DNA from 4 places in the Mesorhizobium sp. M9A.F.Ca.ET.002.03.1.2 genome. Region 4 is predicted to be linked to each of the others. Evidence: predicted binding sites of a transcription regulator. Region 4 holds the regulator's gene; each other region holds the start of a gene.
The links. The regulator PhoB, encoded in region 4, activates phosphate uptake and scavenging genes when phosphate is short. The targets are predictions, from matches to a motif close to TGTCATNNANCTGTCAT.
Positions count from the first base shown of each region.

Region 1: the regulator PhoB is predicted to act here: its motif matches at 2,391-2,407, upstream of pstS (phosphate ABC transporter substrate-binding protein PstS).
Region 2: the regulator PhoB is predicted to act here: its motif matches at 1,923-1,939, upstream of EJ066_RS19095 (LTA synthase family protein).
Region 3: the regulator PhoB is predicted to act here: its motif matches at 4,364-4,380, upstream of EJ066_RS07615 (PhoX family phosphatase).

Region 1 is NZ_CP034443.1:5,851,012-5,857,078, reverse strand. Features, by position in the region: gene EJ066_RS28485 (nodulation protein NfeD) at 1-1,198, opposite strand, end outside; gene EJ066_RS28480 (2OG-Fe(II) oxygenase) at 1,427-2,170, shown strand; gene pstS (phosphate ABC transporter substrate-binding protein PstS) at 2,532-3,626, shown strand; gene EJ066_RS28470 (Na/Pi symporter) at 3,703-5,433, shown strand; gene EJ066_RS28465 (pseudouridine synthase) at 5,514-6,067, opposite strand, start outside.
Region 2 is NZ_CP034443.1:3,984,951-3,991,017, reverse strand. Features, by position in the region: gene fabG (3-oxoacyl-[acyl-carrier-protein] reductase) at 1-699, opposite strand, end outside; gene fabD (ACP S-malonyltransferase) at 759-1,712, opposite strand; gene EJ066_RS19095 (LTA synthase family protein) at 1,980-3,905, shown strand; gene rpsF (30S ribosomal protein S6) at 4,213-4,707, shown strand; gene rpsR (30S ribosomal protein S18) at 4,707-4,955, shown strand; gene rplI (50S ribosomal protein L9) at 5,158-5,742, shown strand; gene EJ066_RS19075 (cyclopropane-fatty-acyl-phospholipid synthase family protein) at 5,919-6,067, shown strand, end outside.
Region 3 is NZ_CP034443.1:1,510,912-1,516,978, reverse strand. Features, by position in the region: gene EJ066_RS07630 (ABC transporter ATP-binding protein) at 1-232, shown strand, start outside; gene EJ066_RS07625 (ABC transporter permease) at 229-990, shown strand; gene EJ066_RS07620 (phosphatidylglycerol lysyltransferase domain-containing protein) at 997-2,034, opposite strand; gene EJ066_RS07615 (PhoX family phosphatase) at 2,305-4,296, opposite strand; gene EJ066_RS07610 (hypothetical protein) at 4,493-4,837, shown strand; gene EJ066_RS07605 (phosphatase PAP2 family protein) at 4,958-5,650, shown strand; gene EJ066_RS07600 (SMP-30/gluconolactonase/LRE family protein) at 5,736-6,067, opposite strand, start outside.
Region 4 is NZ_CP034443.1:875,392-881,458, forward strand. Features, by position in the region: gene EJ066_RS04370 (ROK family protein) at 156-1,403, shown strand; gene phoB (phosphate regulon transcriptional regulator PhoB) at 1,710-2,399, opposite strand; gene phoU (phosphate signaling complex protein PhoU) at 2,416-3,123, opposite strand; gene pstB (phosphate ABC transporter ATP-binding protein PstB) at 3,162-3,977, opposite strand; gene pstA (phosphate ABC transporter permease PstA) at 3,990-5,603, opposite strand; gene pstC (phosphate ABC transporter permease subunit PstC) at 5,596-6,067, opposite strand, start outside.

The DNA of each region.
Region 1 (6,067 bases), 1.4 Mb from region 4:
CCTTGGCCGGCAACCCCTGCATGGCCTGTGCGCCAACACGCGGAGCGTTCCTGCGCGCGGCCCAGAGATAGCTGCCGGTCAGGAGCGCCAGGCCAAGCGTCAGGGCGGCGGCGATGCCCATGACGGTCCATGACATCTCGAAGCCGGGCCCCTCGGTCTTGAGCAGCATGGCAGCGCCCAGCAGAAACGCAGTCACGCCTCCCAGCCCAAGGACCACGGTGGGGTTGAAGGCCTCGACGACCAGGAAGATGATGCCAAGCAGCATCAAGGCAAGGCCGGCATAGTTGATCGGCAGGAAATTGAGCGCATAGAGCCCGAGCAAGAGGCAGATCGTGCCGATCACACCGGGCGCGACCGCGCCCGGGCTCGTGAACTCGAAGACGAGACCATAGACGCCGATCAGCATCAGGATGACGGCGATGTTGGGATCCGTGATGACGGCGAGAAGCCGGATGAGCCAGCCGGGCTCCAGCGTTTCGACCGGCAGCCCTTTCGTCGCCAACACCTCTTTCCTGCCGGCCACTTCCACCGTCCGGCCGTCGGCCAGCCGAAGCAGTTCGGTCGTGTCGCGGGCGACGAAATCGACGACATGCTCCCGCAGCGCCGCATTGGCCGACAGGCTGGCCGCCTCGCGCACGGCCTTTTCACCCCAATCGGCATTGCGCCCGCGCAGTTCAGCCAGGCTGCGGATCAAGGCAACCGCGTCGTTCGTCGCCTTGGCCGTCATCGCATCGCCCGGCGGCGGTCCGGTGGCGTTCTTCTCGTCCTTGCCCGCCTCTGAGCCTGTGCCGTCGTTCTTGTCGTCGCCGTCGCCGGGAAAGGATGGCAGCGGTCCGCCAAGCTCGACGGGCGTTGCCGCACCCAGATTGGTGCCGGGCGCCATCGCCGCCACATGGGTCGCGTAGAGGATGTAGGTTCCGGCGCTTGCCGCATGCCCGCCGGCGGGCGCGACATGGCCGATGACGGGCACCGGCGAGGCGAGGATGTCGGCGATCATCTCGCGCATCGAGGTGGCCAACCCGCCGGGCGTGTTCATCTGCAGGATGAGAACCTCGGCGTTTCGCTCCGTGGCGACCGCCAGCGCTTCATTGAACTGCCTGGCGCTCGCCGGACCGATGGCGCCGTCTATCTCGACGCGCAGCGCAATCCTGTCCTGGCCGCTCGCTTCTCCGGCTAGGAAAGAAGGGCAAACGACCATGACGGCCACGAAAGCCGCCGCAAGCAGGGCTGCATGCGCGAGTTTCACGCTCAAAGCTCCATACTAGGGATATGGGCTCGATTTTGCCGAAATCCATGATGCGTCGCGCGCAGCGGCGCAATGGCGAGATCGGCAGCTTCGCAACCCGATTGGCAGGAAACGGGTGGTTTGCACCCGTTTCTCACCCATCTTATGGCAGGAGCCCGCGAAGCCGGAGGAGGCAAAGCCATGACCATCCATTCGATAGGTTCGAAAGCAGCGGTCCGATCGGCACGGGCGCGCGTCGCCGGATATGATTGGCAGGCGTTGGCCGGGGAGATGAGCGGCTATGGCTGCGCGGTGATGGAAAAGCTGCTGACGCCGCAGGAGTGCAGGCAGATCGCGACGCTCTATCCGGACGAAAGCCATTTCCGCAGCCATGTCCATATGGCGCGGCACGGCTTCGGCAAGGGCGAGTATCGTTACTTCAGCTATCCCTTGCCGGAGCTGATCGGCGGCCTGCGTACCGCGCTCTATCCGCGCCTCGCCGCGGTCGCCAACGACTGGAACGAGCGCTTGGGGCTTGCCCAGCGCTACCCGGACGAACACGCGGCGTTCCTCAAGCAATGCCACGACCAGGGCCAGACGCGGCCGACGCCGCTGCTGCTGCAATATGGTCCCGGCGACTTCAACTGCCTGCATCAGGATCTCTACGGCGATCTTGCCTTCCCGCTGCAGGTGGCGATCCTGCTGTCCGAACCGGATAAGGATTTCACCGGCGGCGAGTTCGTGCTGACCGAGCAGCGTCCGCGTATGCAGAGCCGCGCCGAGGTGGTGCCGCTCGGCCTTGGCGACGCGGTTGCTTTCGCGGTCCACAATCGCCCGGTCCAGGGCGCAAGGGGCAATTACCGGGTCAATCTCAGGCACGGCGTCAGTCGGCTTCGCTCCGGCATGCGCCACACCGTCGGCATCATCTTCCACGACGCGAAGTAAGATTGTCGTGGACTTCGCAGGGGCTGCGTAGAGGCGGCTGGCTGCTCAGGCCTGAAACGCTGACCATTCATCGGCGCTGGGATGGTGTGCCTTGCCTTGGCAAGATCGCCGGGCTGCAACGCGCCGATCACGCACGAAGCGCGGGCTTGCCAAACGATTCTCCAGGGTAAGTGCGGCGGTTGGAAAGATTCGAATACAAAGAGTCGCCCCCACAAGATCTTGTCATCCAATCGTTAACCAAAGTTCATACGATCAGCGATGTTGTTTCTCGGCCGGCGTTCGTTCGCCGGACGGATGACTGTTGATATCTGCCAAGGCTGAAAAGTAGCTACCTGTTTGCGCAGTATAGTGGGGGATCGTCATGATGCTTTCAGCCGGCTTTGCTTCACTGCGGGGTGCATGGGCGAAGATAACGGGATCGGGCGGCGCCATCACGCTTGCTGTTGCCCTGGTGATCGGGGCCGCTGCGCAGGCCGAGCCCATTCGCGGCGCCGGATCGACACTGGCCGCCCCGATCATCGGCAAATGGGCAGCGGCCTACGAGAACGCACGCGCCGATGGCGGCGACTATGTTTCGCCCGATTGGAAGGTTGACTATGAAATCGTCGGCTCGCTCGCCGGCGTCCTGCGTCTCGATCAGCCGGACATGGACTTTGCCGCGACGGATGCGCCGATCAACACCGACGAACTCAGGAAAGCCGGCCGCCAGCAGTTTCCGATCGTGATGGGCGCCATCGCCGTCGTCATCAATCTCGACGGCATTGGCCCGGGCAGTCTTCGCCTGACGGGGCCGCTTCTCGCCGACATCTATCTGGGCAAGATCCAGTCATGGTCCGATCCCGCGATCAAGGCGGTGAATCCGGATCTGACGCTCCCCGATCTCAGGATCAGCGTCCTTCACCGCAAGGATGGCTCCGGCTCGACCTTTGTCTTCACGCAGTATCTGTCGGCGGCCAGCGAGGAGTGGAAGGCCAAATACGGCGCCGATACGCTGATCTCGTGGCCGCTCGGCACTGACGCGGAAGGCACACTGAACCTCATTCGAGCCGTGCACGACACGAAAGGCGCGATCGCCTATGCCGAATCCGGCCAGGCCCAGCGCGCAAACCTTTCCTACGCCCTGATCCAGAACAAATCCGGCAAGTTCGTCAAGCCGGAGCCGGAGGGCGTTCAGGCTGCCGCAACGTCCATCGACTGGGCGCAAACGACCGATTTCTTCGCCTCGCTGACCGACCGGGACGGAGATGCCGCCTATCCGATCAGCACGGCGGTGTTCGCGGTCGTTCAGGTCTCGGGACGCTCGGAACATCGCTATCGTCGCGTGCACGACCTTTTCCGGCTCGCTTTCGCACAGGGCGCGGGCGACGCCGCCGCGCTCGGCTATGTGCCGCTGCCAAAGGCGCTCGTCGACCAGATCGAACAGTACTGGGCAAGGCAGGGGTCCGTCGGAAACTGAGCCGGGCTGCTTCGCGCAGCAACTGAACCGAACGTCATATCGCGCCGCGGTGGCGGCTTGTTGGGGACTGCGTGACATGGACATAGATATCTTCAAGGACATCCTCGTGCCGGTGATCGGCGGGTTGGGCATCTTCATGCTCGGCCTGGATTTCATGGCAAACGGCATCCAGGCGCTTTCGGTCAACCGGATGCGCGCCTTTCTCGCCAAGGCCGCGGGAACGCCGATCAAGGGCGTGCTGGCGGGAACGCTGATCACCGGCGTCATCCAGTCGTCGACGGCGATGAGCGTCATGGTCGTCGGCCTGGTCAATGCCGGCGTGATCGCCTTGCGACCGGCGATCAGCGTGATCATGGGCGCCAATATCGGCACCACGCTCGGCAACGGCCTGATCGCTCTGCCGCTCGGTCCGCTCGGATTGATCCTGGCCGGCGTGTTCTCGCTGGTCTACTGCTTCGCCAAAAGCGAAAAGGTCAAGAACATAGCGCTCACCTGCATGGGCTTCGCGCTGATTTTCTATGGCCTGAACCTGATGACCGGCGGCCTGCGCCCGCTTCGCAATCTGCCCGAAGTCATGGCCCTGCTGCAAACGCTGACGGCCGATTCCTACCTAAACCTTCTCAAATGCGTGTTCATCGCCGCCGGTGTGACCGCCATGATCCATTCGTCCTCGGCGACGATCGGCATTGTCATGGGACTTGGCGCCGCCGGCATTCTCGACTGGACAACGGCGGTCGCCTTCTCGCTCGGCGCCGATCTCGGCACCACGATCACCTCGTGGATGGCTTCGCTCAATCTTTCGAAGAATGCCAAGCGGACCGCTTACGCGCACATCTCGTTCAACATCATCGGCGTGTGCATCACCATCCCGCTGTTCTTCGTCTCCATCGAGATCCTGGCGTGGGTCATGCAGTTCTTCGGCGGCGACCCCGCCGTTCCGGTGATCGTCGACGGCAAGGAGACCTTTCCCCTGGTGCCGGTCGCGGTCGGCGTCTATTCGACCTTCTTCAACATCTTCAACACATTGTTGCTATTCCCGTTCATCGGTGTGTTCGAGCGGGTTCTGTCGCGTGTCGGGCATACGGATGACGAGGACGCGGAGGATTTCTCGACGCCGAGATTCCTCGACCGCAAGCTGGCCGGCGATTTTGCCAGGGCCGTTCCCGCCGTTCAGCAGGAGACGGCCCGCCACCTCCAGGCCGGCGCCATGTTCCTCGACATCGCACGCTCGTCCAAGAAGGCGCCGTCGGATCCGGGCGAGCACTATCTCGCAACCGACATCCTCAGCCGCGATATCCGTGCCTACACCGCTGATCTGATGAAGGAGGATCTGCCCTACGACCAGCTCGATCTGATCGCCAGCCTGATCGAGGAGGCGGATTTCACGGCTGCGCTGACGGAATCGATGCATCAAGTGGCGCGCCGCGTGCGGCGCGAGAAGTTCAGCAGTCCGGCGCAGGCCATCGTCGACGTCGCGTTGAGCAAGCTCGATGTCTCGCTGCGGGAGATCTTGCCGACTTACGGCATCTCCGACCCGCAGATGCCGGCCGGCCATGTCAATCTCCCGGAGGTCGAGGAACTGCGCGCCCGCACGCTGGCGCTCGGACCGAATGCGGGCGCCGCCGAACGCGGCACGATCCTGGCCCTGCTCGGGTCCATCGAGCGCGCGGAAATCCTGATCCAACGCATCGATGCCGAGCGCAAATCGGTCAACCGGCAAAGCGTGCTCGCCCGTGCCTCGGCCCGCAAGGAGACCAAACCGCAGTCGATGGGCGATCCCGGTCTCAGCCCGGTCCCGGCCGAGTAACGGCCCGAGTTGCCGAGTCGGCGCCGCTCCTTCCCTTCTCCCCTTCCTTCTTGGGAGAAGGGAGAGCGATGCGTTTTCACTCAGGCCGCAAACTGCACCAGCTCGTCGGCCGAGAGGTGGCGTGCCTTGCCCTTGGCAAGGTCGCCGAGCCGCAAGGGGCCGATCGCCACCCGCACGAGGCGAAGCACTTCCACGTCATGCGCGCCGAGCAGGCGGCGGATATGGCGGTTGCGGCCCTCGTCGAGGGTGATTTCCAGCCATGTGGTGCTGGTGCCGCTGCGCAGGATTTCGATCGACCGCGCCGTCAAAAGCTCGCCATCGGCCGTCACGCCGGCGCGCAACCGCGCCAGCAGGGCCTCGTCGGGCAGGGCGCCGATCTGCACGTGATAGATCTTGGCGACGTGCGAGGCGGGGTCGAGCAGGCGCTGTGCGAAGCGCGTGTCGTTGGTCATCAGGAGCAGGCCCTCGCTGGCCTTGTCGAGGCGGCCGACCGGCGACACGAAGGGCAGGTCGAGCCCGGCCAGGCAGTCATAGACGGTGCCGCGGTCCTGCGGATCATCGCGGGTGGTGACCAGTCCGCGCGGCTTGTTGATCATCAGATAGACCTTGCGCTCGGCGACGACGCGGCTGCCGT
Region 2 (6,067 bases), 3.1 Mb from region 4:
GCCGGTGACATAAGCAGCTTCGTTGGAAGCGAGGTAGGCGACAGCGGAAGCGACTTCGGCGGTGGTGCCCATGCGCCGTGTCGGAATCGCGGCCATGATCGCCTCTTTCTGCTTGTCGTTGAGCTTGTCGGTCATCGCCGATTCGATGAAGCCCGGAGCGACACAGTTGACGGTGATGTTGCGGGTGGCGATCTCTTGCGCCAGCGATTTGGAAAAACCGATCATGCCGGCCTTGGAGGCGCAGTAATTGGTCTGGCCGGGATTGCCGGTAACACCGACCACCGAGGTGATGTTGATGATGCGGCCGTGCCGGCGCCGCATCATCGGGTGGGTGAGTTCGCGGGTCAGCCGAAACACCGCGGTCAGATTGACCTCGATCACCGTATCCCAGTCGGCGTCCGCCATGCGCACGAACAGCCCGTCCTTGGTGATGCCGGCGTTGTTGACGAGAATGTCGACGCCTTCGAGATCGGCCTCGGCCTTCTGGCCGAGCGCCTTGACGTCGTCGCGATTGGAAAGGTTGGCCGGGAACAGCTTAACCCGGTCGCCGAGCTCGGATGCCAGCGTTTCCAGCTTTTCGACGCGGGTGCCGTGCAAGCCGACGACGGCGCCCTGCGCGTGCAGCACCCGGGCGATCGCCTCGCCGATGCCTCCCGATGCGCCTGTGACGAGCGCCTTGCGGCCGGTCAATTCGAACATTCTTGTCTCCCAATCTCAGAGAACACCCTTCACATGGGCGGGGTCAAATCGCCAGTTGATTATGCAAGCGCCGCCAGCGTCGCCTCGACATCGGCCGGCGTGCCGACGGCGCCGGTGGCGATGTCGCGGTTGATACGCCTCGCCAGTCCCGACAGCACCTTGCCGGCGCCTACCTCGTAAATCGTCGCAACGCCGTTCGCGCCGAACCATTCCACCGTTTCGCGCCAGCGCACGCGGCCGGTAACCTGTTCGACCAAGCGGCGGGCGATTGCGTCAGGATCGCTGGACGGGGCAACCGACACGTTGGAGACCACGGGCACGAACGGCGCGTTCTTCGTCACCCCGACCAGCGCCTCGCGCATGACCTCGGCCGCCGGTGCCATCAGCGCCGAATGGAAAGGCGCCGAAACCTGCAACATCAACGCCCGCTTGGCGCCCTTTTCCGTGCACAGCTTCGCCGCCAGTTCGACCGCCGCCCTCGCGCCGGAGATTACCAGCTGGCCACCGCCATTGTCGTTGGCGATCTGGCAAACCGATCCCTTGGCCGATCCCTTGGCCGCTTCAGCGCAGGCGGCCTCGACATCGGCCTGTTCCAGCCCGATGATCGCCGCCATGGCGCCTTCGCCGGCTGGCACTGCCGCCTGCATGGCATTGCCGCGGATACGCAAGAGCCGGGCGGCATCGGCGACCGAAACGAAACCGGCGGCGGCAAGTGCCGAATATTCGCCGAGCGAATGGCCGGCGACATAGGCAATCTTGTCCTTCAGCGAGAAGCCGCGCGATTCCAGCGCCCGGATCGCGGCAAGCGACACAGCCATCAGCGCCGGCTGGGCATTGGCGGTCAGCGTCAGCGTCTCTTCCGGCCCTTCCCAGATCAGCTTCGACAGGTTTTCGCCAAGCGCGTGGTCGACCTCTTCGAAGATCTTCCGCGATTCCGGAAAGGCGTCGGCGAGGTCCTTGCCCATGCCGACAGCCTGGCTGCCCTGTCCCGGAAAGGTGAATGCGACGGCCATGTATGCTCCCAAGCGGCTGATTTTTCCTGCCTGTGACGCAAGGCGGGCGGGCAAGTCAAGTCCGCTATAGGCCTACCTCTGGCCCGCTCCGACTCGGAACCACCGGCCGAGTGCCTATTCCCAAAGGCTTTTTGTCGATCACTCCTGATGAAAATCGCTCACGATTCGTTTGCTGGCTCTTCTTATTTTAGCCACAGGCGCTAGCTTTTCGTGACAGATCGATGACAGTTCAATGACGCTTTTGTGTACGGTCGGGGGAATTGTAAGGTGACAAGAACTAGGAAAGGCGCAGGCAAGCCCGCGCCACAGTTTCTGGAAGGCGATCCGGCCACCGGCTATCTGCCGGGCCGGAAATGGCCTGTAATCCGTTATGGCCTTGTCAGCCTGCTTGCTGCCGCCATCCTGGTGTTTGCAATCGAACTGATCGTACGCGGCGACTTTGCCGGCACCGTCACCTTCTTCCTGCAGCCGTTCAAGCCGGGCTGGACCACCATCATCATCTTCGCGCTGATCCTCATCGGCCTCGATGCCGTGCTGGGCCGCAGTCACCAGAGCCTCGTGATCGTCGCGCCGCTGACGCTGGCGCTGGCCTTTGTCGGCCATCAGAAATCGCTTTATCTTGGCGATCCGCTCTATCCGACCGATTTCTTGTATTCACGCCAGATCGTGGCGCTAATGCCGCTTCTGGTGCGCGATCGCCCGGGAACCGCCCTCGCCATAGCGGTCGGTGTCGTCGGCGGGCTGTCGCTGCTCGTCTATGGCTGGCGCCAGTGGCGCCGCCGGGTGCCGGCACTCAGCCACAAGGGCCGCCTTGCCCGGCTGACATTGACCGTGCCGTTGCTCGCCTTCTTCGTCTCGATCATGGATTACGCGACCTTCTCATGGACCCGCGACCGGTTGCAGATCATCCCGATCATGTGGGACCAGAAGGAAAACTACGCCTCCAACGGCTTCGCGCTCGCCTTCGCGCTCAACGTGCCGATGGCCCATGTCTCGGCGCCTGCCGGCTATTCCGACAAGTCGATCGCGGCGATCGACAGGCCTGATGTGACGGCCTCGGTACCGGCGGAGAAGCCCGACATCATCATCGTCATGAGCGAATCCTTCTGGGATCCGACCGAACTGCCCGGCGTCGCCATCACGCCCGACCCGATTCCCAATGTGCGAGCGCTGCGTTCGGGCTACATGTTCTCGCCCGAATTCGGCGGCATGACCGCCAATGTCGAATTCGAGGCGCTGACGGGCTTTTCCAACGCCTTCCTGCCGGCCGGCAGCATCCCCTACCAGCAATATGTCCGCGCGCCGGTGCCGTCGATGGCGACGTTCCTGAAGAGCCAGGGCTATGAGACGCGCGCCATCCATCCGGGCACGAACTGGTTCTGGAACCGCACGCCGGTCTATAAGGATTTCGGCTTCGACGACTTCAAGTCGGAAGAAAACATGCCATACCTCGAAAAGCGCGGACCGCTGGCCTCGGATGCGGCGATGACCGACGAGATCATCCGCGAAGCCGACGCCACTGACGATCCGTTCTTCTTCTTCGCGGTCAGCCTGCAGAACCACGGACCCTATGAGCCGTATCGCTACTACAATCCGACCCACAAGGTGCAGGCGTCGACCAGCCAGTGGGCGAAGGACTCGCTGCTGAGCTTCTCAGAGGGGGCGTCCGACGCCGACAAGGGCCTCGGGCGCCTTGTCGAATGGGCGAAGAACCGCAAACGGCCGACGGTCATCGCCTTCTTCGGCGACCATCTGCCACCGCTCGGTCCGGTCTATGTCGAGACCGGCTTCCTCAAGGACAATGTCGCGCCGCGCAAGGAGCCGGCTGACCAGATGCTGCTGCATCATCAGACGCCGCTGATCGTATGGTCGAACCGCACCGGCCCGACCGAGGACATGGGTGCGGTGAGCCCGGCCTTCCTGCCCTACCATATTCTGACCACGGCCGGGATCAGCCACCCCTATTACACCGGCTTTCTCGGCCAAATGCGCGAGCGCTACCGCGTTGTCGACCGCAATTTATTGCTGACGCCGACGGGTGAGGACACGCCCGACTGGGCGCGGCAGAAGAAAATCGATCCGGCCATCCGCGATTTCCGTCTGTTGCAGTACGACATGATGTTCGGCAAGCGCCGTGCAGCGCCCGATTTCTTCCCGGAAACGGTCAACAAGCTCGTCCCCCATACAAGCTGACCCTACCGTGGCGCGACATGTCGTCCTTGCAGCGGCGGGTTTTCCGCTTGCGCTTGCCTTGCGGCCAAATTGCTGTATAGACGCCCGCAATCTGCCGGTCCTTGCTGGGGGCTGAACGGAGGGCCGAAGGTTTTTTCGAAAACCTTCGTGTGGGGCCAGAAGCGCTTCCGCCTCCCGTGTCTCCGCTCTCGACCGTCTCGTCATGCTCCTTTCTTCCCCGCCCCCTTCGGGACTAGCGGGTCAGAGAAGTTGCAGAGGCTTTTGCCGCCGGGAACCGGGAGAGAAACGAAGAAAGGCAAAGAACAATATGGCTCTTTACGAACATGTGTTTCTTGCCCGGCAGGACCTCTCGCAGCAGCAGGTCGATGCGCTTGTCGAACAGTACAAGGGTGTCATCTCCGCCAATGGCGGGTCCGTCGGCCGGGTCGAGAACTGGGGACTGAAGTCCCTCACCTACCGGGTCAACAAGAACCGGAAGGCATACTACACGCTGATGGACATCACCTGCCCGCCGGCCGCGCTCAACGAGATGGAGCGCCAGATGGGCCTGTCCGAGGACGTGCTGCGTTTCCTCACCATCAAGGTCGATGCACATGAGGAAGGCCCGTCGGCGATGATGCAGAAGCGCGAAGAGCGCTCGGAACGCGGCGGCTTCGGCGACCGCGACCGTGGCCCGCGCTCGTTCGGCGACCGCGACCGCGGCGACCGTGGCGATCGTCCGCCGCGCAGCTTCGGTGGCGACGCCGGTGCAGACCGTGGTCCGCGCCGTCCGCGCGAAGGCGTTGAAGGGAGTGCAGAATAATGGTCGACATCAACCAGATCCCGACCCGGCGCCCGTTCCACCGCCGCCGCAAGACCTGCCCGTTCTCCGGCGCCAACGCGCCCAAGATCGACTACAAGGACGTACGTCTTCTGCAGCGCTACATTTCCGAACGCGGCAAGATCGTGCCGTCGCGCATCACCGCCGTCAGCCAGAAGAAGCAGCGCGAGCTCGCCAAGGCGATCAAGCGCGCCCGCTTCCTCGGCCTGCTGCCCTACGTGGTTCGCTAATATCTTTAGCGGGCGGTTCGCCGCCTGCTTCTCTCCCTACGGCGACGGGCGCCGCAGGGTTCTTATCAAATCCCGGGTTGGATTTCGAAAGAAATCCTAACTGCTGACAGGCAGGACAGCGACACCAACGCCACGGCGCTCAAGCTTCCTGACCTGTTCCAAAGAATTCGGCGTTTGCGCCTAACCTTAAAGGAACAAAACCATGGAAGTCATTCTTCTCGAACGCGTTTCCCGCCTCGGCCAGATGGGCGATACCGTCAAGGTCAGGGACGGATTCGCCCGCAACTTCCTGCTGCCGCAGGGCAAGGCGCTGCGCGCCAACGAAGCCAACAAGAAGAAGTTCGAAGGCCAGCGCGCCCAGCTCGAAGCCCGCAACCTCGAGCGCAAGTCCGAGGCCATGCAGATTTCGGAAAAACTCGACGGCAAGAGCTTCATCGCCGTGCGTTCGGCCGGCGAAACCGGCCAACTCTACGGCTCGGTGTCGACCCGCGACATCGCAGAGCTGCTGACGGCGGAAGGTTTTTCGGTCAACCGCAACCAGATCCTGCTCAACCAGCCGATCAAGACCATCGGCCTTACCAATGTGGCGATCGCGCTGCATCCGGAAGTCGAGGTCACCATCACGCTCAACATCGCCCGTACGGCCGACGAAGCCGAGCGCCAGGCCCAGGGCGAGACGCTGACCACCGCCGAAGCCATCTATGGCGAAGACATCAACGACAATGCGCGCCCGGAGAACTTCTTCGACCCCAATGCCGAGTTCGAGGGCGGCGAGGACAACGCCTGACTGTATACGACCGGGCGTCAGAACGGCGCTCCGGTCACTTAGTCGGCTTCCAGTTATTTCTGGACCAATGCCCGGGCCCCTCGCCCGGGCATTTTTGTGCCAAAAGGAACTTTTCGAAACCCTATATGTTGATGCAGAGTAGGACAGCGTGTCTGACCGAGAGGGGACATTTGGTCATGAATATTCTGTTGAAGCGCATTCTCGACCGCCTGGTACGCACCGGCAACCTCAAGGTAACCGGACCGAAGGGGCTAACAGTGGTTTTCGGCGACGGCAGCGGCGAGCCGGTGCACATGCACATCAAGACCGCGCATGCCGAGCGCGC
Region 3 (6,067 bases), 640 kb from region 4:
GGAACTGCGGAGCCCGCTCGCCACCATACCCGAGACGTTTTCGCGCTATGCGCTGGAGCTTTCGCCGGACGGTGATCGGCTGACATACACCTATGACAACCAGAGCGAACGGCCGGGCGTCGCCTCGCTGCTCCGCGACATCGAAGCGGCCGGCATCCAGTTCCGCGATATCGACACGCAAAACAGCTCGCTCGAGGAGATCTTCGTCAACCTGGTGAGGAAGGACGCATGAACCTGCGAGCAGTCTGGGCGATCTACAAGATGGAGATGGCGCGCGCCTTTCGGACCGTGCTGCAGAGCATCGTCTCGCCCGTCATCTCGACATCGCTCTATTTCGTCGTCTTCGGCTCGGCCATCGGCTCGCGTATTACCGAGATCGACGGCGTCAGCTACGGCGCCTTCATCGTGCCGGGGCTGATCATGCTGTCGCTGCTGACGCAGTCGATCTCCAATGCGTCCTTCGCCATCTATTTCCCGAAATTCGTCGGCTCGATCTACGAGCTGCTGTCGGCGCCGGTGTCCTATCTGGAGATCATCCTTGCCTATGTCGGGGGTGCGGCGACCAAGTCGATCATACTCGGCCTGATCATCCTGGCGACCGCAGGGTTGTTCGTGCCGCTGACCATCGAGCATCCGGTCTGGATGCTCGCCTTCCTGGTGCTGACGGCGGTGACCTTCAGCCTGTTCGGTTTCATCATCGGCATCTGGGCGAAGAGCTTCGAGCAGCTGCAGCTAGTGCCGCTGTTGATCATCACGCCGCTGACCTTCCTTGGCGGCAGCTTCTATTCGATCGACATGCTGCCCGGCATCTGGCGCACGGTGACGTTGTTCAACCCTGTCCTCTATCTGGTCAGCGGCTTTCGCTGGAGTTTCTACGGCAAGTCCGACGTCTCGATCGGCATCAGCCTCGGCATGACGGTCGTCTTCCTGCTGGCCTGCATAGCGATCGTCGCGTGGATCTTCAGGACCGGCTACCGGTTGCGGAACTAAAAACGTTCAAATTGCCTTGACCAGGCGGAGCAATCCCAGCATCTCGATGGGGGTCCCCTTGCGGAAGGCGACGTAGGTCGGCTCCTCGATGCCGTGGAAGCGGCGCTTGAAGGCAGCCTGCCCCTGCAGGTTGAACTTGCGGCGATTGATCCATGGCGAGTCATAGGCGCGCCGGAAGGTGGCGCGCCAGAAGTCGCTTTCGGTAAATCCGCTGGGTCCGATGTCGACAAGCGGCGACAGGCCGAGCGTGACGATGGAGACGCCTTGCTCGCGGAAGCGGTCGACCGCGAATTTGGTCAAGCCGATCTCGGCATGCGACGTGGCATCGACATGCTTGCGCTTGAACGAGGTGGTGTAGCCGATCACCTTGCCGCCGCTGAACAGGGGATCGAAGTCGAGCAAGGCAACGAGCTCGCCATCCGGGCCATGCAGGACGAAGCGGCGCATATCGACGCCAAAATGATCGTCAAAGGGGCGGTTGAGGAAGGCCATCTCCCATCGTTTGACGATGCGGTCGGCCCGCCAATTCTGCGAGAGCCGCCGGATCTCGTCGGGAAAGATGGTGCGCTTGTCCTCGGCAAAGGAAAACCCTTTCTTCAAGAGCCAGCGCTCGGAGTAGCGCACGGTTTCGTTGCGCTTTCCGGAAAAGTCGTGGGCGGGCAGGAGCAGCCGCGTATCGACACCGAGACGATTGACCCGGTATCCGAGTCCAGCCAGAACGCGCGCCGTCTGCTCGCCGATCTGCACGAACCAGGGGTTGCCGGCACTTTCGACGAAACGCCTGATGTAGCCGGGCCTGTCGGGCGGGCGAACCACCGGATCGCCGAGCGCGAAATGCTGCTTCATCTTGGTGCCGAAGGCGATGTAGCCATCGGCATCGCCGAAATAGGATAGGCTGCGCTGGACGGCGGTCGAATAGGCGAGCGAAAAATCGCCGTGCCGGCGGACCAGCGCCAAGCGCTCGATATGCGTCAGCTCCTGCCGGGGGACCTTGGGCGCGGCGCCTTCGAGCAGGCGATCGAAATGGATGCGCAAGGAGGGCATGATCGAGATTCCGCGTGCCGCGCTTCGGTATTAAGAATACCCGCCAGCCCGCGGGCTCCGAATCAATCGCTTTGGGCGGTCTGATTGTCGATCATATCGCGCATGTGCCCAACAGAACGCAACCGGCGCGGTGAACACCGATGAATTGGCGGCAGCGATACTTGAGCGGGAGCATAAAACCTGACAATTGGGCATAAAAAAGGAGGGGCTTCGGTCGAGCCGAACCCCTCCTTCACGATTATCGGCGTGCGCCTTAGAGCGACATGGACTCTAGACCGCGATCTTGCCGCCGCCCTGTTTGGTGATGGCGACGACCGACGGCCGCACCGGCATATCGGGTTTGAAGTCGGGCCAGCGGGTCGACAAGTCCTCATAATAGGAGGGACGGCCAAAAGCCTCCCAGTCTTCGCCGCCGTCGGCCGGATGCTGGACGGCGACGAAGGCGGTCTGGTCGTCCGGCGCGAACAGCGGACCGCACATTTCGGCGCCGATCGGTACGCGGAAGAACAGCTTCGAGGTGGCTCGCGCCGGTCCTTCCGTATCGACCGCCCACAGGCCGTCGGTGCGGCCGGTGGCTTTCGGACCCTGGCCGTCGGTGGCGACCCAGAGACGGCCGGCCGAATCGACGGCGCAATTGTCCGGCATGCCGAACCAGCCGTTGGCGCTGGTTGCCGTCGAGAAGGTGGCGCCGACCTCAGCCACCGAAGGATCGCCGCATTTCAGGAGCACTTCCCACTTGCCCTTGGTGGCGGTGAAATCGCCACCGTCCTCAACGATCTCGATGATGTGGCCGAAGGCGTTTTCGGCGCGCGGGTTGGCGGCGTCGACCTGGTCGGCCTTGCGCTTCGAATTGTTGGTCAGCATGACATAGACCTTGCCATTGGCGGCATTGGGCTGGATGTCCTCGGGGCGGTCCATCTTGGTGGCGCCAAGCAGATCGGCGGCACGGCGCGTTTCGATCAACACGTCGGCTTGGCTGGCAAAGCCGTTTTCGGCGGTCAACGGGCCCTGGCCGTGAGCCAGCGGTAGCCATTCAAGCGTACCGTCCTCGGCGAATTTGGCGACGTAGAGCGTGCCGTCGTCGAGAAGATCCATGTTGGCGGTGCGATCATCGGGGTTGAACGTGCCTGTAGTGACGAACTTGTAGACATAGTCGAAGCGCTCGTCGTCGCCGAGATAGAAGACGACCCGGCCATCCCCGGCGACGATCGATTCGGCGCCCTCGTGCTTGAAGCGGCCCATAGCGGTGCGCTTCTTTGGCATCGAGGTCGGATCGTCGACGTCGACCTCGACGATCCAGCCGAAGCGGTTGGGCTCGTTCGGTTCTTTGCCGATGTCGAAACGGTCGTAATGCGCCGCCCATTCATAGGAGCCTTCAGGAATGCCCAGGCGCTTGTTATTGGCCGCTTCCTTGTGGCCTTCCGGCAGCTCGCCCGAGAAATAGCCATGGATGTTTTCCTCGGCCATGACATAGGTGCCCCACGGCGTGACGCCGCCGGCGCAATTATTGACGGTGCCGATGACTTTCGTCCCTGTCGGGTCCGCACTGGTCTTGACGCGGTCGTGGCCGGCGACCGGGCCGGACAGCGCCATCTCGGTATTGGAGGTGATGCGGCGGTTGAGCTTGCCGTCGCGCACCACTTGCCATTTGCCTGATACCTTGCGGATCTCGACGATGGTGCCGCCATGCGCGGCCATCTCGACATCGACCTGTTCCTTGCTCAGCGGCGCCTGCTTGGCCTCGCCCTCGACGATGGTGACGAGGCCCGGGAACATCAGATGCGGGTTGGTGTATTCGTGGTTGACCACCAGCAGGCCATGCTCGGCCGATCCGTCGAGCGGAATATAGCCGACATAGTCGTTGTTGTAGCCGAATTGTTTGGCCTGGGCGTCCGACGACTGTTTTGTCGGATCGAATTCCGGCGAATCGGCAAACAGCGGATCGCCCCAGCGCAACAGCACGTCGGCGTCGTACCCGGCGGCGACATGGTGCTTGTCATCGATGCCCGCCTCGACCTCGTCGAAGGTGAAGGCCGAGCCGCCGCCGGCGCGGGCATCGTCGGCGAGGATCAGCGCGAGCGGGCTGACGGTAACGGCGATGGCGGTTGCCGCGAGCGATCCCTGCAGGAAGCCACGGCGCGAGAAACGCGCGGCGATGATCTCACCCATCGTGCGGTTGTCGGTACGATTGGCTCCTGGCCCATCGTTTTCCTCAAGCAGGCTGGTGCGGAAATGGGCGTTTGGGGAAAGATGTCCGGTCATGGGCTTGCCTCTGGCTTCTTCGGGATGGCTGGAGCGTGCTGCCTATCCGACCGCGTATCGCCAGCAGATCACAGTTTGATGACGTTGCCGGCCAATTTCCACCTCCGATTCGTGTCCTTGATCAGCCCGCTTGACCGCGACCGACGCTTCGGAAACAAGATCTGCGGCAGGCGCGGCAAAGGCCGCATCAGGAGGGGTGAAAAGTGAGTTTCTGGGGACTGTGCAGCTCGGCATTTCGACAGTGATCTTCCTGCTGGCGGCGACGGCGGCGAAGCAATGGGGACTGGCGCCAAGCTTCGGCAAGATCGCGCTCACGCTGGTGCTCTATTCGCTGGGCAATCTGGTCATGCTGAGGCTGATCCGGGAATTCGGCATGTCGGTGTCGTTCAGCCTGTCGGCGGTGATTCAGCTGGTGTCGGTGAACGCGGTGGCACTGGCTTTCTTCGGCGAGCGCGTCAACGCCTTGCAGGCGACCGGCATTGTGCTCGCTGTCGCGGCAGTAGCGCTGATCACGCTCGGTCCCTATCTGCAAAGACTGTAGTTGCGCATGATCCCAAGATCGAAATCGATTTTCTTGGGGTCATGGCACAAGAATCAAAGCGCTACAGCGTCCTTTTGCATGTCCAAAAAGGATGCGCGGCGTTAGGGGACGATCGGCTCGATGAAGAACCCGCTGCTCAACTGGATCGAATTCCCGGTGTTGCTGGCCGGGCTGGTCATTGCCGGCGGGTTGTGGGGGTTCGAGGAGCTGATGGAGGCGGCGCTAGCCACCACCCCGCACGCCTTCGATACCGAAATCCTGCTCGCCTTCCGCGAAGCCGGCCAGCCCGACAATCCGGTCGGCCCGGCGTGGCTGGAAGGGGCGATGCGCGACATCACCAGTCTCGGCAGCGTCAGCGTGCTCGGGCTAATCACAGTGGCAGTGACCGTCTATCTGCTCCTGATCCGCAGGCAGGGAACAGCGCTTCTCATCTTCGTGGCGGTGGCGGGTGGTCAGGCTCTGTCGAGCCTGCTGAAAGCCGGTATCGACCGGCCGCGCCCGGAGCTCGTCTCGCATCTCGCCGACGTGGCGTCGCTCTCCTTCCCGAGCGGCCATGCCATGCTGTCGGCGGTGACCTATCTCACGCTGGGCAGCATGGCGGCGCGCTTCCTGCCTGGGCGGACGACGAAGATCTATGTGCTGGCACTTGCCGTGCTTACGACAGTGCTGGTCGGCATCAGCCGCATCTATCTCGGCGTTCATTGGCCGTCCGACGTGCTGGCCGGGTGGTGCGCCGGCTTCGCCTGGGCGATGCTGTGCTGGCTCGCCGCACGGACGCTACAGCGACGGCGCGGGCAGGGAGATGACGCCTGAACCGACGGGAGAGCTTCGGCTCAGAACAGCGATCCGTCCGCGATCTGATCGCCGGCCGTGGGGCAGGCTAGCGATCAGGCATTTCTCAGTCGAGCGTCAGCGCCGCCACCTCGCCCTCGCTCATCAACGGCACGAAGATCCTTTCGCCGTCGGTGCCGATGTCGGCGCTGCCCGGCTTGAGATGCGCAACCACCTCGGGCGTGCCGCCGTCCTTGTAGCGATAGAGCGTGCCGGTCATGTAGGCGGTGGCGTAGATGCTGTCGCCGTTGGCGATGACGCCGTCGAGGTCGGCAAATTTTTGCGCGCCGGGCAGCGGCGTGACCGCCTTCGTGGCGAGATCGACTGCAAGCAGGCCGCCCGGCTCGGCGGTGCTGAAGTCTGATTTGATGCCCTTGCCCCAGGACGCGACGATCAACC
Region 4 (6,067 bases):
AACATCAATTCTGATGGATTTTGATGTCCCACCGGCGTTTTTTCGAGACTCGGAATAAATAATGACAGGGCTGTCGGCTTCTGCCAGTATTTGTCGGACATTGCCGACGGCTTCCGATCCACGAGCTGCCGCGGCGATAGGGAGGAAGCAAAAGAATGTCGGTCGGAATCCGCCACGACGATTTGCGCCGGCGCAACCGGGCGATGGTGATTTCGGCCGTGCGCCGGGCCGGTCATCCGTCGCGGACCGAGATCGCGGCGACCACCGGCCTCAGCCATTCGACCATATCGGCGATCTCTTCCGACCTGATCCAGGAGGGCATCCTGGCCGAGAGCAGGGCAAGCGAGACCGTTTCACTGAAACGCGGCCGGCCGCAGGTCGGCCTCAGCCTCAATCCGGAAGCGGCTGCGGTGCTGACCGTCGTGCTGTCGCTGAATTTCCTTTCGGTCGCCGTCATCGATTATGCCGGGCAAGTGGTCGCCGAGGAACAGCGCCGGCTGGACACGCTGACCATGTCGCGCGACGAGTTGATCGGCGAATGTGTCGCCATCGTCCGCCGCCGGCTCGAGGACCCCGACCTCGATGTCCAAAGCGTCGCCCGCATCGCGCTGGCGATTCAGGGCATCACCGATTCCCATGCGCGCGCCATGCTGTGGTCGCCGATCACACCGCAGACGAACATCGCCTTCGCCGACATTCTGGAAGACGAGTTCGGCATCCCGGCCACCATGGAGAACGACTGCAACATGATGGCCGTGGCGCTGCGCTGGCGCGACCCGGATCGTTACCGTGACGATTTCATCGCCATCCTGCTCTCGCACGGCATCGGTATGGGGCTGGTGCTGAAAGGCGAACTGTTCACCGGCACCCATTCCTCGGGCGGCGAATTCGGCCACATGATCCATCGCCCGGGCGGTGCGCTCTGCCGCTGCGGGCGGCGCGGCTGCGTCGAGGCCTATGCCGGCAACTACGCCATCTGGCGCAACGCAAGGCAGTTGAGCGAGAACGCCGAGCCGGTCGCCGATGTCAGCGACGCCGACATGCGGGCGCTGGCGGCCCGGGCGCGCGAGACGGACGGGCCGGAGCGCGAAGCCTACCGCAAGGCCGGCGAAGCGCTCGGCTTCGGGCTTGGCAGCCTGTTCGCGCTGATCGATCCGGCGCCGGTCGCCATGGTCGGCGCCAGCGCCGCCGCCTTCGACCTGATCGAGCCGGCCCTGCGCGAAGCCATCGCCCAGACCGCCGGCGGCCAGCATTCGGGTTCGATTTCCTTCGATACCGAGCCGAACGAGCTGCCGCTGATCCGCGAAGGCTGCGCCATGCGGGCGCTGAACTTCGTCGACCAGGAGATTTTCGCGCCGGGCGCGAACGGGAAGTCCGGCACGATCAGGAAGGACGTGGCCTGAGTTCGAAAGGCAAGGAACAAAGGCGGATTGCGACTTGGGGATGTGTTGGGATTCAGGCCAGGCCGCGCCGGAGTCGAAGACGGGCTCGAAGCGACCAGACTGGGTGGGTTCCGAGAACGGAACGTTCCGTTCAGGTACGTTAGTATCGGAAGCGCGGGAAGTCGCCGTTCGCAGGCCGGCATCACCTGAATATCAGCACATCCCTAGAGCGGTTCAACTTTTTGATAGAATCGCTGGTCCGCTCTAAGTATTTGTTTTTACGCAATTCCGGACGGAAAACCGCTACGCACTTTTCCTGGAATTGCTCTAGTCTTCCCTGATCGCATAGCCGGCGCCGCGGATGGTGCGGATGACATCGGGCATGCGACCATTGTTGACCGCCTTGCGCAGCCGGCCGACATGGACGTCCACCGTGCGTTCGTCGATGTAGATCGTCTCGCCCCAGACATTGTCGAGCAACTGGCTTCGCGAGAACACCCGCCCCGGGTGCCGCATCATGAATTCGAGCAGCCGGAACTCGGTCGGCCCGAGCCGGATCTCGCTCTTCTTGCGATAGACCCGGTGCGATTCGCGATCGAGCACGATGTCGCCGACCTTGAGAACGCTGGACAGCACTTCCGGCTTGGCGCGACGCAGCAGCGCCTTGACCCTGGCCATGAATTCCGGTGTCGAGAACGGCTTGACCAGATAGTCGTCCGCTCCGGTGGAAAGGCCGCGCACCCGGTCGCTCTCCTCGCCGCGCGCCGTCAGCATGATGATCGGCAGCCGCTCGGTTTCCGGACGCACCCGAAGACGCCGGCAAAGCTCGATGCCGGAAATCGCCGGCACCATCCAATCCAGCACCAGAAGGTCCGGCACGTTCTCCTGCAGCCGGATCTCGGCCTCGTCGCCGCGTGTCACGACCTCGACCTGGTAGCCTTCGGATTCCAGATTGTAGCGGAGGAGGACGCCCAGAGGCTCTTCATCCTCCACCACCATGATGCGCGGCGCGATCATCGGCCGGTTACCCCTGTCATGTCGCCGGCGCCGACATTGTCGTCTCGTCGAGCTTCGGGCGGTCCGCCGGCAATTGCTTCCCGGTCACGACATAGTAGGCGTTTTCGGCAATGTTGGTGACATGATCGCCGATACGCTCGAGATTTTTGGCGCAGAACAGAAGATGCGTGCAGGCGGTTATGTTGCGCGGATCCTCCATCATGTAGGTCAGGAGTTCGCGAAAAACCGCTGTGTATTTCACGTCGATCCTCTCGTCGGCGGCGCGCAGTTCTTTCAACGCATCGGCGTTGCGCGACACATAGTGCTCGACCACGCCGCGGAGCTGATCGAGAACGAGATCCGCCATGGCGTCGATACCGTGCGAGAGATTGCGTGGCGTGGCGCTCTGCCCGACGGCGCTGACCCGCTTGGCTATGTTCTTGGCCAGGTCGCCGATGCGCTCGAGATCGCCCGCCATGCGGATTGCACCGACCACGGCGCGCAGATCCTGCGCCATCGGCTGCCGCTTGGCGATCAGCGTGATCGCACTATCGTCGAGTTCGCGCTGCCGCGCATCCATGATCGTGTCGTCCGAGACGACGCGCTGCGCCATCGCATTGTCTGACGCAAGCAACGCGCGGATCGACGCCGCGACCATCGAAGCGGCGAGCTCGTCCATGTCGCGGAGCAGCCGGTCGATGTGCTCCAATTCCTCGTCGAAAGATGCGACGGTGTGTTCACCCATGATACTGTCCTCGTGTTCGAAATTCGCTGCCGGACCGCTCAACCGAACCGGCCGGTGATGTAGTCCTGGGTGCGTTTGTCGTCGGGGTTGGTGAACATCTTGTCGGTCGCGCCCTCCTCGACCAGATAGCCGAGGTGGAACATAGCCGTGCGCTGCGACACGCGCGCTGCCTGCTGCATCGAATGGGTGACGATGACGATCGTGTAGTTCTGGCGCAGTTCGTCGATCAGTTCCTCGACGCGGGCGGTGGCGATCGGGTCGAGCGCTGAACAGGGCTCGTCCATCAGGATCACCTCCGGCGACACCGCAATGGCGCGCGCGATGCACAGGCGCTGCTGCTGTCCGCCGGAGAGACCAGTGCCCGACTCGAGCAGGCGATCCTTGACCTCGTTGAACAGGCCGGCCTTCTTCAGGCTCGATTCGACGATGCCGTCCAACTCCGCCTTGCCCCTGGCCAGGCCGTGAATGCGTGGACCGTAGGCGACGTTTTCGTAGATCGACTTCGGAAACGGGTTCGGCTTCTGGAACACCATGCCGACGCGAGCTCTGAGCTCGACGACATCGATTTTCGGGTCGTAGATATCCTCGCTGTCAAGCGTAATCTTGCCGCTCACCCGCGCGATGTCGATCGTGTCGTTCATTCTGTTCAGGCAACGCAGGAAGGTCGACTTGCCGCAGCCCGATGGGCCGATCAACGCCGTCACCTGGTTCTCGCGGACATCGAGATCCACGTCGAACAGGGCTCGCTTCTCACCGTAATGAACGGAGACCTTTTCGCCCTTCATCTTGATCGAAAGTTCGTTGGCCCCGCTACTCAGTTTCTGTTCGACGCTGGCTTCCGTCATGATGTTCATTTCCTCTACTCCTTACCAGCGCCGCTCGAAGCGCCTGCGCAGTATCACCGCAATGGCATTCATGATGACCAAAAACAGCAGCAAAATCAAAATCGCCGCCGAAGTCTTCTGCTGGAATCCGGCTTCCGGGAAATCGGCCCACATGAATATCTGCACCGGCAGAATCGTCGCCGGATCGGTGAAGCCGCCGGGAATGTCGACGATGAAGGCGACCATGCCGATCATCAGCAACGGCGCGGTCTCGCCCAGGGCATGCGCCATTCCGAGGATGGTGCCGGTCATGATACCCGGCATCGCCAGCGGCAGGACGTGATGGAATACGGTTTGGACCTTGGACGCTCCGATGCCAAGCGCCGCCTCGCGGATCGACGGCGGCACGGCGCGCAGCGAAGCGCGTGAGGCGATAATGATGATCGGCAGGGTCATCAGCGCCAGCACCATGCCGCCGACCACCGGGGCCGAGCGCGGCAGGCCAAAGAAATTCAGGAATACGGCAAGTCCAAGCAGGCCGAAGACGATCGAAGGCACCGCCGCCAGATTGTTGATGTTCACTTCGATGATCGTCGTCAGCCGGTTCTTGGGCGCAAATTCCTCAAGATAGATCGCCGCCGAAACACCGATCGGGAAGGCGATGGCGAGCGTTACGATCATGGTCAGGAACGATCCGACGACTGCGCCCCAGACACCGGCCAGTTCCGGCTCGCGGCTGGCGCCGCTAAAGAAGAAGATCGAGTTGAACCGGCTTTCGATCAGGCCGGCGCTCTTCAGCGTGTCGAGCCAGACGATTTCCTTGTCCGAAATCTTTCGCGATGCTTCCGGCGTACCGATGACACGCAGGACCGCCTGGCCGTTCGCGGCGGGCGCCGTGCTGTCCAGCGCCTCGATCACCGTGCCCTTTGCGATCGCCGTCCCGTTGGCCCCAGGCGACAGCGCGGTCAGCTTGACCGTACCGCCGTTGAACACGACCAGCAGCGACGATGCGCCGCTCGTCAGCGTAAGCATGCCGTTTTCGCCCTCGGTCGCACCATGGCCGCGCGCCAGCGCCAGCATGCCATCGTCGCCGAAGGTCAGGTCGATGTCGCCGCTGGTTCCCGAAGGCGTGACGCTTGTCGAAATCGCTTCGTCCGAACCGACGTCGGCAAGCAAACCCTTGAGATAGAGGTCGGCAAAATCGTCAAGTGGAACCGCATAGTCCACCGTTCCTCCGAGCATCCCCGGATCAGCCGCAATATCCTTGCGCAGGAAGACGCCCGTGCCGGTGGAAATCAGCCCGCGCAGCAGGCGCTTATCCTGACGGCTCGTCACATCCGGAAATTTTGCCGTAAGCGCTCCCTGGGCGATGGAGTCGTAGTTCACGGCATCGAGATTCGCCGGGTCGACCTTGGCCGCCGAAAGATCGATCGGCAGCGTCAGATAGTTCAGCCGCAGCGCCGGGATCGCCTGCGTGACGACCGTCGACAGGAGCAGCACAAGGAAGAAGCCGGCCAACGCGACGGCTCCGGCGCCGAGCCACTTGAACCACGCTTCCGCGCGGTAACGACCCTTCAGCCGCGCCTTCGCGGCATCGTCGGTATGAATGCTGACCGGCCGTCCGCCGGCGCCGAATGACGCGATCGCATCAGTCATATTGCTCTCGGTATTTCTGGACGACGCGCAAAGCGACGATGTTGAGGGTAAGCGTGATGCAGAACAGCACCAGGCCGAGTGCGAAGGCTGCAAGCGTCTTGGCGCTGTCGAATTCCTGGTCGCCCACAAGCAGCGTCACGATCTGCACCGTCACGGTGGTGACCGCTTCGAGCGGGTTGGCCGTGAGGTTTGCCGCCAGCCCCGCCGCCATGACCACGATCATTGTTTCGCCGATCGCGCGGCTGACGGCGAGCAGCATCGCCGAAACGATGCCCGGAAGGGCGGCGGGAAGGATCACCTTGCGGATGGTTTCCGATTTGGTCGCGCCGAGGCCGGCCGAACCGTCTCTGAGGGATTGCGGAACGGCGTTGATCACGTCATCGGAAAGCGAGGAAACGAAGGGAATGATCATGATACCCATGACCACGCCTGCGGCGAGCGCGGATTCGGACGCAACGCTTAGG